2 regions of the Psychrobacillus sp. PGGUH221 genome follow, and region 2 is predicted to be linked to the other one. Evidence: riboswitches for the same ligand, from Rfam matches in the RefSeq annotation. Region 2 holds a riboswitch; the other holds the start of a gene.
The links. A riboswitch is a leader RNA that binds a small molecule or an ion and turns the genes downstream of it on or off. The one in region 2 is predicted to bind lysine.
Positions count from the first base shown of each region.

Region 1: another riboswitch for lysine. It lies ahead of PGC35_RS17095 (transporter substrate-binding domain-containing protein); the one in region 2 lies ahead of PGC35_RS15435 (Na+/H+ antiporter NhaC family protein).

Region 1 covers NZ_JAQMHQ010000010.1:83,618-91,223, forward strand. Annotated here, with positions in the region: gene PGC35_RS17080 (bifunctional metallophosphatase/5'-nucleotidase) at 1-491, opposite strand, end outside; gene PGC35_RS17085 (SLC45 family MFS transporter) at 570-1,745, opposite strand; gene PGC35_RS17090 (purine-cytosine permease family protein) at 2,121-3,521, opposite strand; lysine riboswitch at 3,815-3,998, shown strand; gene PGC35_RS17095 (transporter substrate-binding domain-containing protein) at 4,126-4,971, shown strand; gene PGC35_RS17100 (amino acid ABC transporter permease) at 5,032-5,787, shown strand; gene PGC35_RS17105 (amino acid ABC transporter ATP-binding protein) at 5,807-6,541, shown strand; gene PGC35_RS17110 (alpha/beta fold hydrolase) at 6,754-7,554, shown strand; gene PGC35_RS17115 (sensor domain-containing diguanylate cyclase) at 7,588-7,606, shown strand, end outside.
Region 2 covers NZ_JAQMHQ010000009.1:37,259-44,864, forward strand. Annotated here, with positions in the region: gene PGC35_RS15400 (NAD(P)/FAD-dependent oxidoreductase) at 1-256, opposite strand, end outside; gene PGC35_RS15405 (YuzB family protein) at 383-619, shown strand; gene PGC35_RS15410 (TIGR01457 family HAD-type hydrolase) at 649-1,413, opposite strand; gene PGC35_RS15415 (DUF86 domain-containing protein) at 1,400-1,861, opposite strand; gene PGC35_RS15420 (DUF3055 domain-containing protein) at 1,947-2,213, shown strand; gene PGC35_RS15425 (YutD family protein) at 2,234-2,578, opposite strand; gene lipA (lipoyl synthase) at 2,593-3,528, opposite strand; gene PGC35_RS15435 (Na+/H+ antiporter NhaC family protein) at 3,648-5,219, opposite strand; lysine riboswitch at 5,325-5,508, opposite strand; gene yunB (sporulation protein YunB) at 5,551-6,330, opposite strand; gene PGC35_RS15445 (bifunctional metallophosphatase/5'-nucleotidase) at 6,379-7,606, opposite strand, start outside.

The DNA.
Region 1 (7,606 bases), on a different contig from region 2:
CCAGTTATATTATGCTCGTTTTCCCAATTTGGGATGTAATGAGTTGTAACACCTAGAATAGCTATTTTTACAGATTCAATTTCTTTGATGATATAAGGACAGCCAAAATAAGGCTTCCCCGTATTTGTGTCTAAGATATTAGCAGATAGCCAAGGAAACTGGGATTCTTCAACCGCCTGATTTAATATATCCAACCCATAATTAAACTCATGATTTCCAATAACGGCAGCATCATAGGACAGGTCATTTAAAATGCTGATCATGGGATTTTTTTCATCCTTTAAAAATTGAATATAGTAATATGTTAGCGGAGTTCCTTGAATTAAATCACCATTATCGATCAAAATTAATTGCTCGTTTAATTGTCGCTCCTGTTTTATTATCGTAGCTAATTTCCCTAAGCCAATATTAGCTTGTTCGTTATTTACATAATTAATCGGAAAAATGCTTCCATGTATATCACTAGTTTGCAAGATCGTTATCTTTTTCAACTATCATTTCTCCACTCTCTTATGGTAAGTATATACATTAGATTATATATAAATAGAACCGACTGTCCAATTGGTAGTTTACAATCGCACGGGACTAGTTCTAGGGGTTTTAACCTTCCACATACAAGCTAATGCAAAAAGCATACTTACTGCCGTAGCATTAAATAGTACATCATATCCAAATATATCTATTAATAAGCCTAAAGAAGGTGGTGAAATTATAGCTGCTAATGAAGATACTAAATAATATAATCCGGTTCGAGTACCAAAGTTATGTTCACTTCCGAGAGAGACAATGAAAGGGTATGAATTTATATTTATGCATGCCCAAAACATTCCACCAATTAATAGTAGTAAGCGCAGGGTAAAAAGGGATTCCACCCAATTTAATAAAAAGAAGACAAAAAATAAACCGATAACTCCCGTTAAGATTACTTTTTTCTTACCAAACCTAGCACCTAGAATACCGCTTGGTATAGCAGCCAGTACAAAACTTAATGAAAAAAATGCAAGTGAAAAGGCAGATGAGCTCTTGGATAAATTAAGCTCGTTTACACCATATAAAGTAAATAACGCTTCCATCCCTTGAATTGCTACAAACCAAAAGAATATTGCGGTTAGAAGAAAGATGGTAGGTTTATTTAACTCTGCTTTGTAATCTATCTTTGAATTAGTTGTAATGGTAAAAGGAATAGCATCTCTATTTTCATTAATGTTTTTAAAGACAACTACTAGCGCTAATAGGAAGATTGCAGAGACCGCGAAAAATGGGAGGGATTCCTCCACTCCAAAAAGAATAGAGCCTACACTGAAAGCTAAAATTCCGCCAAGTCCTCCCATAAAATTAATAACACCATTTGCTTTCGTGCGTAAAGCCTCAGGAGTAATATCTGGCATTAACGCAATAGTAGGGGAACGGAATATCGCCATGGATATATTCATTCCTACCATAAAAATCACTAATGTGGTCAAACTTGTGTGGAAGGGAATAAGTGCATAAAACAAAGCTGCTAACGGTATACCAATTAATAGATATGGCATCCGTCTACCAAAGTGTGAATGTGTGCGATCACTTTTGTTTCCTATATATGGCTGTATGAAAAGAGCAAAATAATTATCAATTGTCATGAGAAAACCAATTAATGCAGTACTTGAAAGAAAGTCGTTCAGAAAAAAAGGAACAAACGCATTATATAAAGACCATCCTAAACTAATGCTAAAAAAACCAAACCCTAATAACCACATCTTTTTCATCGCATTCCCCCTCTAAAAAGAAATCATTATCGTAAAAAATATTTCACTTTATATATATGGTTTTGTGGAAGTAAAGAGTCCTGGGTTAATAATATCAATTAATTAAAAATGCACCCTCTAGAACTACAAGGTGCATTAGTAATATTGTATAAACAAAATAACCATATGAGTTGTTGGATAAATAGTTTTGAGGGTAAAAGTAGAGTAAAACCAATTAGGCAACCAGCCTACTATAAACTCTACCTCCTGAGAGAAGCGAGAATATAGTATAAAAAACGAATTATCGGCCGAAGAAAAGGCTATCTGGAAGTTAATAAATGAAGGGTAAGCTGATTGAATGGTTAATAGTTGAGGGTAGAAAAAATCTTTTAACTATTATGCAATATAATCTTCCTTAGGAATGTCATTAGGAAGCTTTTTGCTATAATATTTACCTTTTGTAAAAATGGCTAAAATCACGGTGAGAATAGCTGCTAGAAGTGCTGCGAAGAATGCCGCAGTACTTTCCAGAAATGATCCCATATAACCTAGTGCGGCTATCGTACCTAAACCACTTGAGATAAGTAAAGATACTACTCCAACAGGATTCCATTTATATAAATATTCGTGTCGAGCCTCGTAATAACCTGGCCCAATTTTTAATAGTTTTTTCACGATCATGGCATCCGTAACTAGAATCGATGCCCAAGCGAGTAAAAAGACTCCTTGGAATGTCATGGCTGTATCTAAATGATCCACAATACCACCTAACATCAAGCAAATTGCACAAATACCTGAGACAACAACCCAAAATCGTCTGCCTGGTGTAAATCTAAATACGTTCTCGAAGAAGTTAGAAAGTGATAGGGAACTACTGTATATATTGGTAACGTTAATTCTAAGCTGAGTTAACATAGTGAATAATACGCCACCTAAACCTAAGAGTAGAACGATATAAACACCTGGATTTGGTTCACCTAAACGAACACCGAACCATATACCAAGACCACCCATAACTCCAAAACAGAAAATTTGTGGAATAAAACCAATTGCAAAAGATCCAATTTTTAAATCCTTTGGTTTAAGAAAACGTGCGTAGTCTGAAGAGAGTAATGCTGTCAGACCCATTATTCCGTGTTGCATTCCTATACAAAGTAGTAAAGCTTGGCCACCCACCTGTACTCCTTCTGGCATATACGTCCAAAATGCTCCTTCATAAACCGTTGGAGTGAAAAAAGACATTATGATGGCACACAATAAAAAAATACCGAAAATCGGTAAAGACCATTTTTGTAATTTATCTAGTTGTTTAATACCAAACCAATTTAATGGAATAACAATAGATCCGAAGAAAATGATTAGTGCCCATTCAGGTAGGGCGGGGAAGAAGGTGTGAACTGCGGAAACTAAAATCAGGCCTTCAAAGGCACAGTACATGATAAAGTTTGTTGCATAAATGAATGAGGTTAACGATGCACCTATGTAACCAAAACCTCCGCCTCTTGATAATAAGTTAACGTTCATCCCGGATTTGGCTGATAGATAAGCTATGAACGTTCCGAGTATACCGGCAACGATTATCGCATATATGGAGGATATGATAGCATTTATAGCCCCGAATTGAAGTGCCATAACGCTTCCCATTTGAAAATAAAAAATTGCCGTTGCGATACCAAATGTGATATTGGTAATACTAAACCAACCCATCTTCCTTTGGTCTCGAGGCACTCGATCTAATGAAAAATCATCTTTCATTTCTTCTGACACTTTGTGATCTGCGACTTTGACAGATCCCATAATATCAACTCCTTTTATATATTAATTCATAAAACAACTCACTTCCATTTGTTTGATAAATTCGTCTACCACTTCATCCATAACCTATTATAACAGTAATGCCAACGTTTTTTAAAAATAACGATTGAGATTAGTTAGCTAGAGTTTATTATTTCCTTTAGCGTTTGAAAAAATGTATTTACTTTTAAAAGATTATTTTCAATTCAGAAACTTGTTATTACTTCTAGAATGATTGACAGATAGTATTTCTTATTGTAGACTATGGACAATAATTAAATACGACCTCACTTATGTAGTGGGGTAGAGGCGCGATATTTAACAGTCCTTAGTGGAGTTTGAGAAGCCATGATTCTAGGGAGAAGGAAATGTCGCCGAAGTTTGTAATAGTTCTCGGTATTACTTGCTGGGTCTGTAGTGAATAACTACAGGACTGTCCGCTATAAACATCCCGGTTTATAGTGGTGTGCTATCTCATTTGGGAAAAGTAGAGGATTTAGGGCAACTATACATATTGCGACCTGAGTTCATCTCAGGTCTTTTTTTATGTAAGTTGTCCTTTTTTAGTAGTTAAAAACATAATCATATATAAAAGGAGAGAAATAGAATGAAAAACAAACTAATAGTTTTAGTAATGTTCGTGTCTATCATGATGCTTTTAGCAGCATGTGGGTCAAGTAATACAGAAAATACAGAATCATCATCTTCTAAAGGTGACGACAACACTTTTACAGTTGGTATGGAAGCAGGATATGCTCCATTCAACTGGACTCAATTAGATGATTCAAACGGCGGTGTAAAAATTGACGGCAATGCAGAATATGCAGGTGGATACGATGTAGAAATTGCCAAAAAAATTGCTGAAGGATTAGGAAAAGAGTTAGTTATTGTGAAAACAGAATGGGACGGACTAGTTCCATCCTTAGAGTCAGGTAAAATCGATGCAATTATTGCAGGTATGTCACCGACAGCTGAACGTAAAGAAACAATCGACTTCTCTGAAAACTATTACACTTCTAACTTTGTAATGGTAGTTAAAAAAGGTGGACCTTATGAGGGAGCTACTTCTATTCAAGATTTTAGCGGGGCAAAAGTGTCAGGACAATTAAATACTTCACATTATGGCGTAATAGATCAAATTAAAGGTGTAGAAAAACAACCAGCAATGGATAACTTCCCTGCAATGCGTGTAGCACTAGAGTCTGGAATGCTAGATGGTTATGTTTCTGAACGTCCAGAAGGAATAAGTGCTTCATCAGCGAACGAAAACTTTGCGATGGTTGAATTTACCGATGGATTTGTTGCGGATGAAGAAGAAACAGCAGTTGCAGTTGGACTTAAAAAGGGCAGTGACTTAACAAAACAAATTAATGATATATTGGCGGGCATTTCAGAAGAAGATCGTCAAAACATTATGGATACTGCCATTAAAAATCAACCCGCTTCTGAATAAAGATGAAGTGATACCGGCTGCATCTCTTTGCAGTCGGTTTAATTTTTGAGGAGGATAAGTATGAGCATTGAGTATATAATATCAATGGTTACCAATAACTGGCCGATGTTCCTACGTGGAGCAGGGATGACGCTCTTAATCTCTATCATTGGTACAATCTTTGGAGCCATTATTGGTTTGCTGGCAGGAGTTATTCGAACAATCCCTATGCCAGAACGAAAAGTAAAACGAATTTTCTTGAAGATAGTAAATGCAATTCTAACGATGTATATTGAATTTTTCCGTGGTACACCGATGATTGTACAAGCGATGGTTATCTATTATGGTTCTGCTTTAGCTTTTGGTGTGGATATGGACAGAACTGCTGCAGCTATTTTTATCGTATCTATTAATACGGGGGCATACATGGCCGAGATTGTTCGTGGTGGTGTCATTTCCATTGATAAAGGACAATTTGAATCAGCACAAGCAATCGGTATGAATCATATACAAACGATGCTTCATGTAGTATTACCACAGGTAGTACGAAATATTTTACCAGCTACAGGAAACCAATTTATTATAAATATTAAAGATACGTCAGTACTGAATGTAATAGGTGTAACAGAACTATACTTCCAAACAAAAACCGTTGCGGGAATCAGCTTCAAATATTTTGAGCCGTTTTTTGTTGCGTGTATTTTGTACTTCGTTATGACGTTTACGGTGACAATCATTTTACGTTATGTTGAAAGAAGATTAGATGGTCCTGAAAATTACAGTATGATTGGTCAACCAACACAAGTCACACTACCAAAAAACAATGCGGGATTATAAAAAGGAAGGAGTGGATAATATGGAAAAAGTAATTGAAATACAACATTTAAATAAATCCTTTGGTAACCATGAAGTATTAAGAGATATAGACTTTTCCGTGAGCAAGGGAGAAGTTGTATGCATCATCGGTTCTTCTGGATCTGGTAAATCCACACTTCTCCGTTGCGTAAATCTATTAGAAAAACCAAGCGGTGGACAGATTATTTATCATGGTGAAAATATATTAGATGATAAACATGATATCCATGCTTACCGAACAAAGCTAGGAATGGTTTTCCAACAATTTAACTTATTTAATAATCATAATGTGTTAAGTAACTGTGTTGTTGGGCAAGTAAAAGTGTTAAAACGGTCTAAAGAAGAAGCAGAGAAAAAAGCACTCAAATATTTGAAAGTGGTTGGTATGGACCAATATGTAAATGCAAAACCAAGTCAATTATCAGGTGGCCAAAAACAACGTGTTGCAATCGCTCGAGCTTTATCGATGGAACCAGATGTTATGCTGTTTGATGAACCAACCTCCGCTCTGGATCCAGAGATGGTGGGAGAAGTTCTGAAAGTAATGAAGGAACTAGCCGAAACAGGGCTTACTATGTTAATCGTAACGCATGAAATGGAATTTGCAAAAGAAGTTTCCGATCGAGTTGTATTTATGGATAAAGGGGTTATTGCAGAAGAAGGAAGCCCTGAACAAATTTTTAATAATCCAACACAAGAACGAACGAGAGAGTTTTTAAAGCGTACATTAAAATAAGAATTGTATATCCTTTTAGGACAATTTTATTATTATACTTGATTATTATTTGGTTTCCCTTCAACATGAGAAGGGAAGCCTTTTTTATTTTCCTTTATTAAACTTCATTGTTGATAGAAAAATATTTAAGGATAGAGCATGTTAAGATGCATGTGGAATAAATAACGGGGCCTGTACTATAAATATTATTAGATTCTAAAGGGGTTATATTAATGGCTAATGTTATCGCTCGTAATAATGTAAAAGTACTGGGAGATGGAGAGAAAACGATACTATTTGGGCATGGATTTGGTTGCAGTCAAAGTATGTGGCGATTGATGGTACCTTTTTTTGAATCGAAGTATCGGATTGTTTTATTCGATTATGTTGGGTCAGGTAAGTCAGATCTCACAGCATATGACCCAGAAAAATATAATACGCTAAATGGTTATGCTCAAGATTTAATAGAGATTATAGAAGAGTTAGATCTTAATAACGTCATTTTTGTAGGTCATTCCGTAAGTTCGATGATAGGGATGCTAGCTTCTATAAAACGTCCAGACTATTTTGAAAATATTATTATGATAGGTCCATCTCCTCGCTATTTAAATGACGGAGCCTATGTTGGAGGCTTTGAAAGTAGTGATGTAACGGAACTTCTAGATTTAATGGAAATGAATTTTGAAGGATGGGCAAGCTTTATGTCACTACTTGCAATGCAAAATCCAGAAAAGCCAATGCTTGCGCAAGAGCTGGAGAAAAGCTTTACTTCAGTAGATGAAGAAATAACTAGACAATTCGCTAAAGTGACCTTCTTATCTGACCATAGAGAGGATTTGGCACAATCTACTGTTCCTACGCTCATTATTCAATGTTCACATGATAGTATCGTTCCAATTGAGGTTGGAGAATTTTTGCATCATCATCTGAAAAATAGTACGTTTCGATTAATGAAAGCAAAGGGTCACTATCCTCATCTTAGTCATTCTGAAGAAACAGCTCGTTTAATAAATGAATATCTTTTGTTATCTTAAATGTAATTTGTTCTTCGAAAGGTTGTGTAAAAAATGAAGGAGAGGCTAAACA
Region 2 (7,606 bases):
CTTGTTTACTATCTACATCAATTTCTATAACTTCTCCATACTTTATCGTTAACTTTCCGCTTTCCGGAAATGCTACTCGAATTTCATGATCAGAAGCTGTACCAGCTGCTAACGCATAAAACTCAGTCTTTAAACTATGAAATGGCGTTCGGTCAATTAATGTGATTTCTACATCATCTGGTAAGTTATTTGGCAATAAACGAAGTAAAATACGCATATTACCATATCCTCCACCTAACAATACTAACTTTCGCATATTATATCCCTCATCTCTAAATGTCACTTCAAATTATAAATGATTGTGATGGATTTCACAATAAGACTTCTACATTGACGAATGAATAAAAAAAGAGTAGCATGACGAAGTAGTGAGGTGACAGCTATGAATCCAATGGTTGAATTTTGCATAAGCAACCTTGCAAATGGTTCACAAGAAGCTTATGATATTTTAGAACAAGATCCGAATTTAGATGTATTAGAGTATGGTTGTTTAAGCTATTGCTCATTGTGCTCTGAAACTTTTTTCGCTATTGTCAACGGCGACGTTGTCGAAGCAGACACTCCAAGTGAACTAGTTACAAACATATATAAATACATTGAGGAAAATCCTTTATTTTAAAAGACTGCGAGCAATATCGCAGTCTTTTTTTATATTATCCATTCACATAATGATTCTAAAAAATACGTTGGTTGAGCAATTTTTTGTCGTACTTCTTCCGTACTGTTTACACCACTATTTACATGCACTGTATGAATACCCATATTAATGCCTGTTAAAACATCTGTAAGATAATTGTCACCTATCATAACCATTTCTTCTTTTTTATACCCAAATTGTTTTTGGATATACTCTAGCATAAATGGCTGTGGTTTTCCCATAAACAAAGCATCCACTCCAGTGGAGTATTCCACCAATTTAGTAAAAGCACCATTCCCAGGAAGAAAACCTCTTTCGCTAGGAAATGCGTGATCACTATTCGTTGATAAGAAAGCAGCTCCTGCACGAACTGAAAGACAAGCAATTGCAAACTTCTCGTAATTGATTTGTCGATCGATTCCCATCACAACAACTTCTGCTAAATCATCTGTTCGCATAATTTGTTTAGACTCTAGTGCATCTTGTAAGCCACTTTCTCCTATCATAAAAACAGATTTTCCAGGAAAATGTTCTTCTATATAATTAGCAGCAGCAATTGATGAAGAGACAATATGATCCGTTTCCGTGTGAATATCCATCTTTGCAAGCTTTTGCTGTAATTGTTTTTGAGTCATGGATGAGTTATTCGTCACAAAAAAAGGTTCAATATCTTTTCCTTGTAAATAGTGAATGAATTCAACTGCCTCTTTAATCGGGGTTTCTCCTCTATAAACTGTGCCATCTAAATCTAAACAGTATGCCTTATAATTGGACATTGGAATCCTCCGGTAAAAATGCAGAAACTGGGCCAAGTTCATTCACTAAGTAGTTTTCTACTTTCACTGGAAATTCTTTCAAATAAGAAATATTAGATAAGAGAACTTTATATAATTGTGCATCATTGACTGAGTGAAAATCACGGACAAGTACTTTTCTAAATTCGATAACCTCTTTTAAAGGAGCATCCATTTCTGCTGTTATAACTTTTTCATCCGTCAAAATATCAATAATATCATCATAACCACCTGGGTCTCGCATAATGAACCCATCGATCATTGAATTGCCCACATCAATAATAGACTCAATAATATTATGACCTACACGTTCAAGAGCTAATTTTGAGATTTGGTCATTGTTCCAATCTGTTTTAGTTTCCAATAAATCAAGTAAAGTTTTCATGTGAGTTAAAGTAGTTGCGATTTTTTTTCGATCCACAAAATACATCGAAATGCCTCCTAGTTTTTGTTCAGTTGATATTGTCTTCTATTCTATAGTACCATAATTGAGAGGTAGGAAGGAGTGTCACAAGATGGAACGGTTTTTCTTATATGATGACGTGGAAGATACTAAAACAAGATTTGTAGGATTCACAGGCGAATCACAACGCTATGACTTGGCTGTCCTACAAAGCTCTCGTTTTTTTGGTAAAGTTCTTGTGATGGATATCCAATACGGAAGAGCTGCAATACTTGGACCAGACGATTTGGAAGAACCAGGATATCTAGAACACGTGTTTAATAGAACAGAAGAAGAAGCTAAAGAATTAAGAGATTACTTGAGTGAATTACTCAACTAAAAAACCTTGAGTCAAGATCATCATTGATGATCTTGCTCAAGGTTTTCTTGTATCTGTTCAACTGTTTCAACAACCGGTACTACTTTAGGTGCCACACCAGTTTTCTTTACTAAAAAATAGGCACAACCAAAGTTACAATACTCATATAAATAGTCTTTCATTGTACTTATTTTTGTATCAAATGTAGCTTTATGGTTTCGATCTTCAAAAAAGCCCTTTAAACGAAGCTGACCATAGCCCCAGTCACCCATTATAAAGTCATATTTGGACAATATTTCACTATATCTTTCTAAAAAAGCTTCTTCCTTAAAAGCTTCTCGGTAATCTTCTATGACTTCATACGTATATCCTTCTGCAATAATCATTTGATCACCATCCATTAGCTATTTTGAGTAGCTAGTAGTTCCTCACCTTGTGCTTGTCTTTGTTTTGCTGCAGCATTTACTTGCTCATCCGCATGATAACTACTTCTTACAAGTGGACCAGCTTCACAGTGAGAGAATCCTTTACTCATTGCTATTTTGCGAAGTTCACCAAATTCAGCTGGTGAATAATACTTTTGTACTGGTAAATGTTTTTTCGTTGGTTGCAAGTATTGACCGATTGTCATAATGTCTACGTTATTTGCACGTAGGTCATCCATAACTTCTAAAATCTCTTCATGTGTTTCTCCTAATCCTAACATTAAAGAAGACTTCGTAGGTATATTCGGTTGCATTTCTTTAGCGCGTCGCAACAGTTCAAGTGAACGGTCATATTTTGCTCTTGCACGAACTCTTGGAGTTAAGCGGCGTACCGTTTCAATATTATGGTTTAAAATATCTGGTTTCGCATCCATAATATTACGAATGTTTTGCTCAATCCCACCCATATCAGAAGGTAACACTTCAATAGTTGTAAATGGATTTTTCCGACGAATCGCACGAATAGTTTCTGCAAAAACTTCTGAACCACCATCTTTTAAGTCATCACGGGCAACAGCTGTAACAACAACATGCTTTAAGTTCATAATAACTACCGAATCTGCTACACGTTCAGGTTCTGCTAAATCTAGCTCATTTGGAAGACCTGTTTTAACTGCACAAAAACGGCAAGCACGAGTACAAACTGCTCCAAGAATCATAAAAGTAGCTGTTCTCCGTGATCCCCAACATTCATGAATATTTGGGCATCTTGCTTCTTCACAAACTGTATGTAAATTATTTTCACGCATTAACTTTTTAAGACCTTTATAGTCCTCATTTGTATTTAACTTTATCTTTAACCAATCTGGTTTACGTTGATGCTCTGATTTCGTTGGTTTACACGATGTCACTTCATATCGACCCCATTCTTTAAACTAACTACACTGTTGTCAATGTAACATATTATTTTAATTCAAACAACCTTCTCATTCCTAGTTTAACGCATGATTATAAAAAAACAGAGCTAGTTTTAGCCCTGTTTAAAGTCTTCTTTTTTTGATTTAAAATTCCACACTAAAAACAACATGTTTAGGATCAATACAACCGATACGAATCCTATAATAACAGATCCAGTTAAACCTAATATTAAATAACCGAAAGCAGCTATTACTGCGCTAGTTATGGCATATGGCAATTGTGTCATGACATGATCTATAACATTTACACCAGCCCCTGTTGCTGACATTATTGTTGTATCAGAGATTGGTGAACAATGATCACCAAAAACTGCTCCTGCTAAAACTGCAGACAATACAGGAAGCAATAGCTCGGGTTCTATTGCCATGATAATGCTAGCACCGATAGGGAGTAATATTCCGAAAGAACCCCATGATGAACCTGTTGCAAAAGCCATGATCGCTGTTAGGACAAATAGTAAGACTGGAATTACTCCAACCGGTATATTGTTTTCAGCAACTAAGTTGGCTAAATATTGGCCAGTTCCAATAGTTTCGATTAAAAATGATAATGACCATGCAAATATTAAGATGAATATTGCTGGTAACATGGAACTTATTCCAGTAACTAAAGCTTTCCAAATAAAATTAATCTTTGCTGTTGGATTATATTTTAGCTGACGTAAGTATAATAATACAGCGAGTATTGTAGCTAATAGTCCACTAATAAATAAAGAAATAGGAACATCCGTATTTTCAAAAACTACAAATATATTGAGTTCTTGATTTGAGTTTTGATAACCTGTCCAAAACATAGATAATAGAGTTATTACTATTAATGTAATTATTGGTAATAACAAGTCCTTAACTTCTCCATATTTGTTTTCTGGAAAATTACCTTGTAGCTCACCTGGATTAGGTTTACTTGTGTCGAATAACTTCCCTGTTTCTTTTGCAATCTTTTCATGCTTTCTCATTGGCATTAAATCAAAGTCAGTCCACGCCATAAAGAAAACGATGGCAAGGGTAGCGATAACATAAAAGTTCATAGGAGCCATTAACATAAAAGCTTCAAGAGGTGTATAGGAAGTAACCGCATGAGTTGCAAAAATAACACCCAATTGGCTTATTAAAAATGCTCCCCAACTTGAGACGGGCGCTATTACACACACTGGGGCAGATGTAGAATCAATAAAATAAGCTAATTTTGCTCGCGAAACGCGATGACTATCAGTGATAGGTCTAGCAATTTGGCCAACTGCTAAGGCATTAAAATAGTCATCTACAAAGATAATTATTCCTAGAAAAGCTGTCAGTAATTTGGAGCCTCTTCTAGTTTTGATTCGTTTAACAGCCCAAGCCGCAAAAGCTGTGCTTCCACCAGACAAACCAACTAAAGCAGTAATAATACCTAAAAATAAGATAAATAATAAAATGTAAATATTAGATGTGTTTAAACCTTCATCCCAAAAAGATACTTTAAATGATTCCCATAGCAAAAGTAAAGAATCTACCGGGTCAAAGCCTTCTACTAAAAGAGAGGCAGATACAATACCAACTCCGAGTGATAATAAAACTCTTTTCGTTACAAGAACCATAATGATTGCTAATAATGGTGGTAGTAAAGAAAATATAGTACTTTCCAAAATAGTTTCCTCCTTTTCAGGCGGAGGCACAGAACAGTAAACAAAAAGGCCAACCAAAAAGAATGGCTGGCCTCTACTATAGAATTCAAGATTACACTTTCATTCATACTCTGTAGCTCACCATTTATATGATTCCATATAAATGGCAGTGTTATTCCTCTTTAAAATAACCCCAACTAAATGTTATAGGACAAGAACATTTAGTTTCGGCACTGCTTCCTTTCCTAAACGATCTACGTTGTCATCCTCACGTATAGTACTATTAAGCAATGCAGCCTCTACCTATTCATTTTGCATCTATTACTTTAACATCAAAAGTAAGCTCTTGCAATCATTCTTGTTTTGGTAATGGATTTATTGGTACTTCGACAGAAGGAGCGTTTCCACCTTCCCCTTTTGTATAAATTTGTGGAACCTGACCTTGAATTAAACCCATTGCGACCGGAATCCTTTGTTCGACCGTACTCATTTTACTGGCAAGTGGAACAATTATTTGGACGTTTACTTTTAATAGAATACTTATCTCTACAAAGGCATTGTTTATTCCAAACTCATCAATACTTTGTTCAACGGTTGATTGAACGTTTCCAATCACATGAAATCGAATGGGAATCTTTGGACCTAAGTTTCCGATTAGGGGTATATTAGCTGCCTGCCCCATTGGTACAAAAAATACGACCCCACCTTGATCTTCCATTGTTTGTTTATCATACTCAATATCATCTAAATAAGGTAAACTTGATAGATTACCCTTTTCCGCTTGCTCTAAATGAGATTGCACTAAACTTTGGGTATCAGACAAAACTCGATTAATTATTTCCGTGTTAAATTTTGTCGTCACCATATTATTAGCACTTTCGGATGGAACATGCTCAATAATGTCATTTACATCTAACACATTAGCAATTCTAGTATTAATCGCTTTACTTATCACCATGGAAGCAATTTTGTTCGTCTGTACCTCTGCATATTGCAGATAAGTTGGAGTTAAGCGAGCATTGATCCAATAAAACAAACCCGCTACAGAAAGGATAAAGCAAGCTAGAAAAATGGCTAATTTACGCTGCATATTTAAAAACTTGATTCTTTTCTTTTTACGATAGAACAACAAAAAAAAATCCCCCTAGTTATTTATATGTAACTGGAGGATTTTAAATGACTATATTTCATTTTTTTGGGCGTACCACTTTAACACGTCCCGTATGAATTCAGGCATAAAATACTGCTTCGTCGCAAATTTAAAGGCTGGAAAGAAATAGCCAAACGTGAACATATCTAGTGTTGCAAGATAATAGGTTTTTTCAAGTTTAACGAGTTCTCCTTTTACGTATACATCGCCTTCTTCATCCTCGTATAGCTGGTTAAATTGCATTGCACCCAAATATTTCCCTCTGAATCCTAAACCTTTTACTTCAAGAAGGGGCCACTTTTCATTTTTGGATAACTCAACGGTTTCCATCAATTCTGCTCCAGTTAAACTTACAACACATGGATTAATGGGATGAGGAAGAAGTCTATGCAAATCACCAGCAGTAACAATCCCTTTTTGTAAATCGGTTAAGAAAATGCCTGCTGGGAACATGGCACAATCAGCTCCTGTAAAAGCTAGTAATGCATTAGCAAAGAAATCAGACATACTTGATGAATGGAACCAATCTTTCTTTAATAATGTTTGATTCGCAAAAAGTGGGTAAGCTAGTTTGCTTTTTCCTATATGCTCCCAAGTTTCTAATTGTTCCGCATTATTCTCAGGGATTTGCAGCGTTTCTATTGGATATAGAACAGCTTTTTTAGAACTAACTTCCCTAAGGTTATGGTCAAATTCTATTGTAACTTTCCCTACAAAGGCTCCATACTTGCCAGCAGCGGCCTGCAGTGTACCATTCAGCATTTTCCCCTCATCAAAAAAATGATGTGTGTGAGCGCCAAAAATTACATCAATTTGCGGTATTTCCTCTGTAATTATTTCGTCTTGGGACATACCAAGGTGTGACATACATAGAATGATATCTACTTTATGCCGTATTTCTTCACAAACTTCTTTTAGTCGATTGATCGGCTGCTGAATATGCCAACCTAACTTTTCATAATAAATCCCAAAGTCTGCTGTAGCAGCTACAACTCCAATATGAATTCCAGAGGCAGTTTTATGAATTTTATATGGGAGTATCCATGATGGAATGATGCCATTTTGATCTGTAAAGTTCGAAACAACCACTTCAAAATTTGCATCAGCATACATACTGTCTAATTCTTCATGACTAAGAGTAATACCTTCATTATTTCCAATGGTGACATAATCATAACCAGCTTCATTTAGTAAATCTACATTTCCTCTTCCCAAAGTACCTTCAGTAAAGATATTAGATCGATCAATATGGTCACCA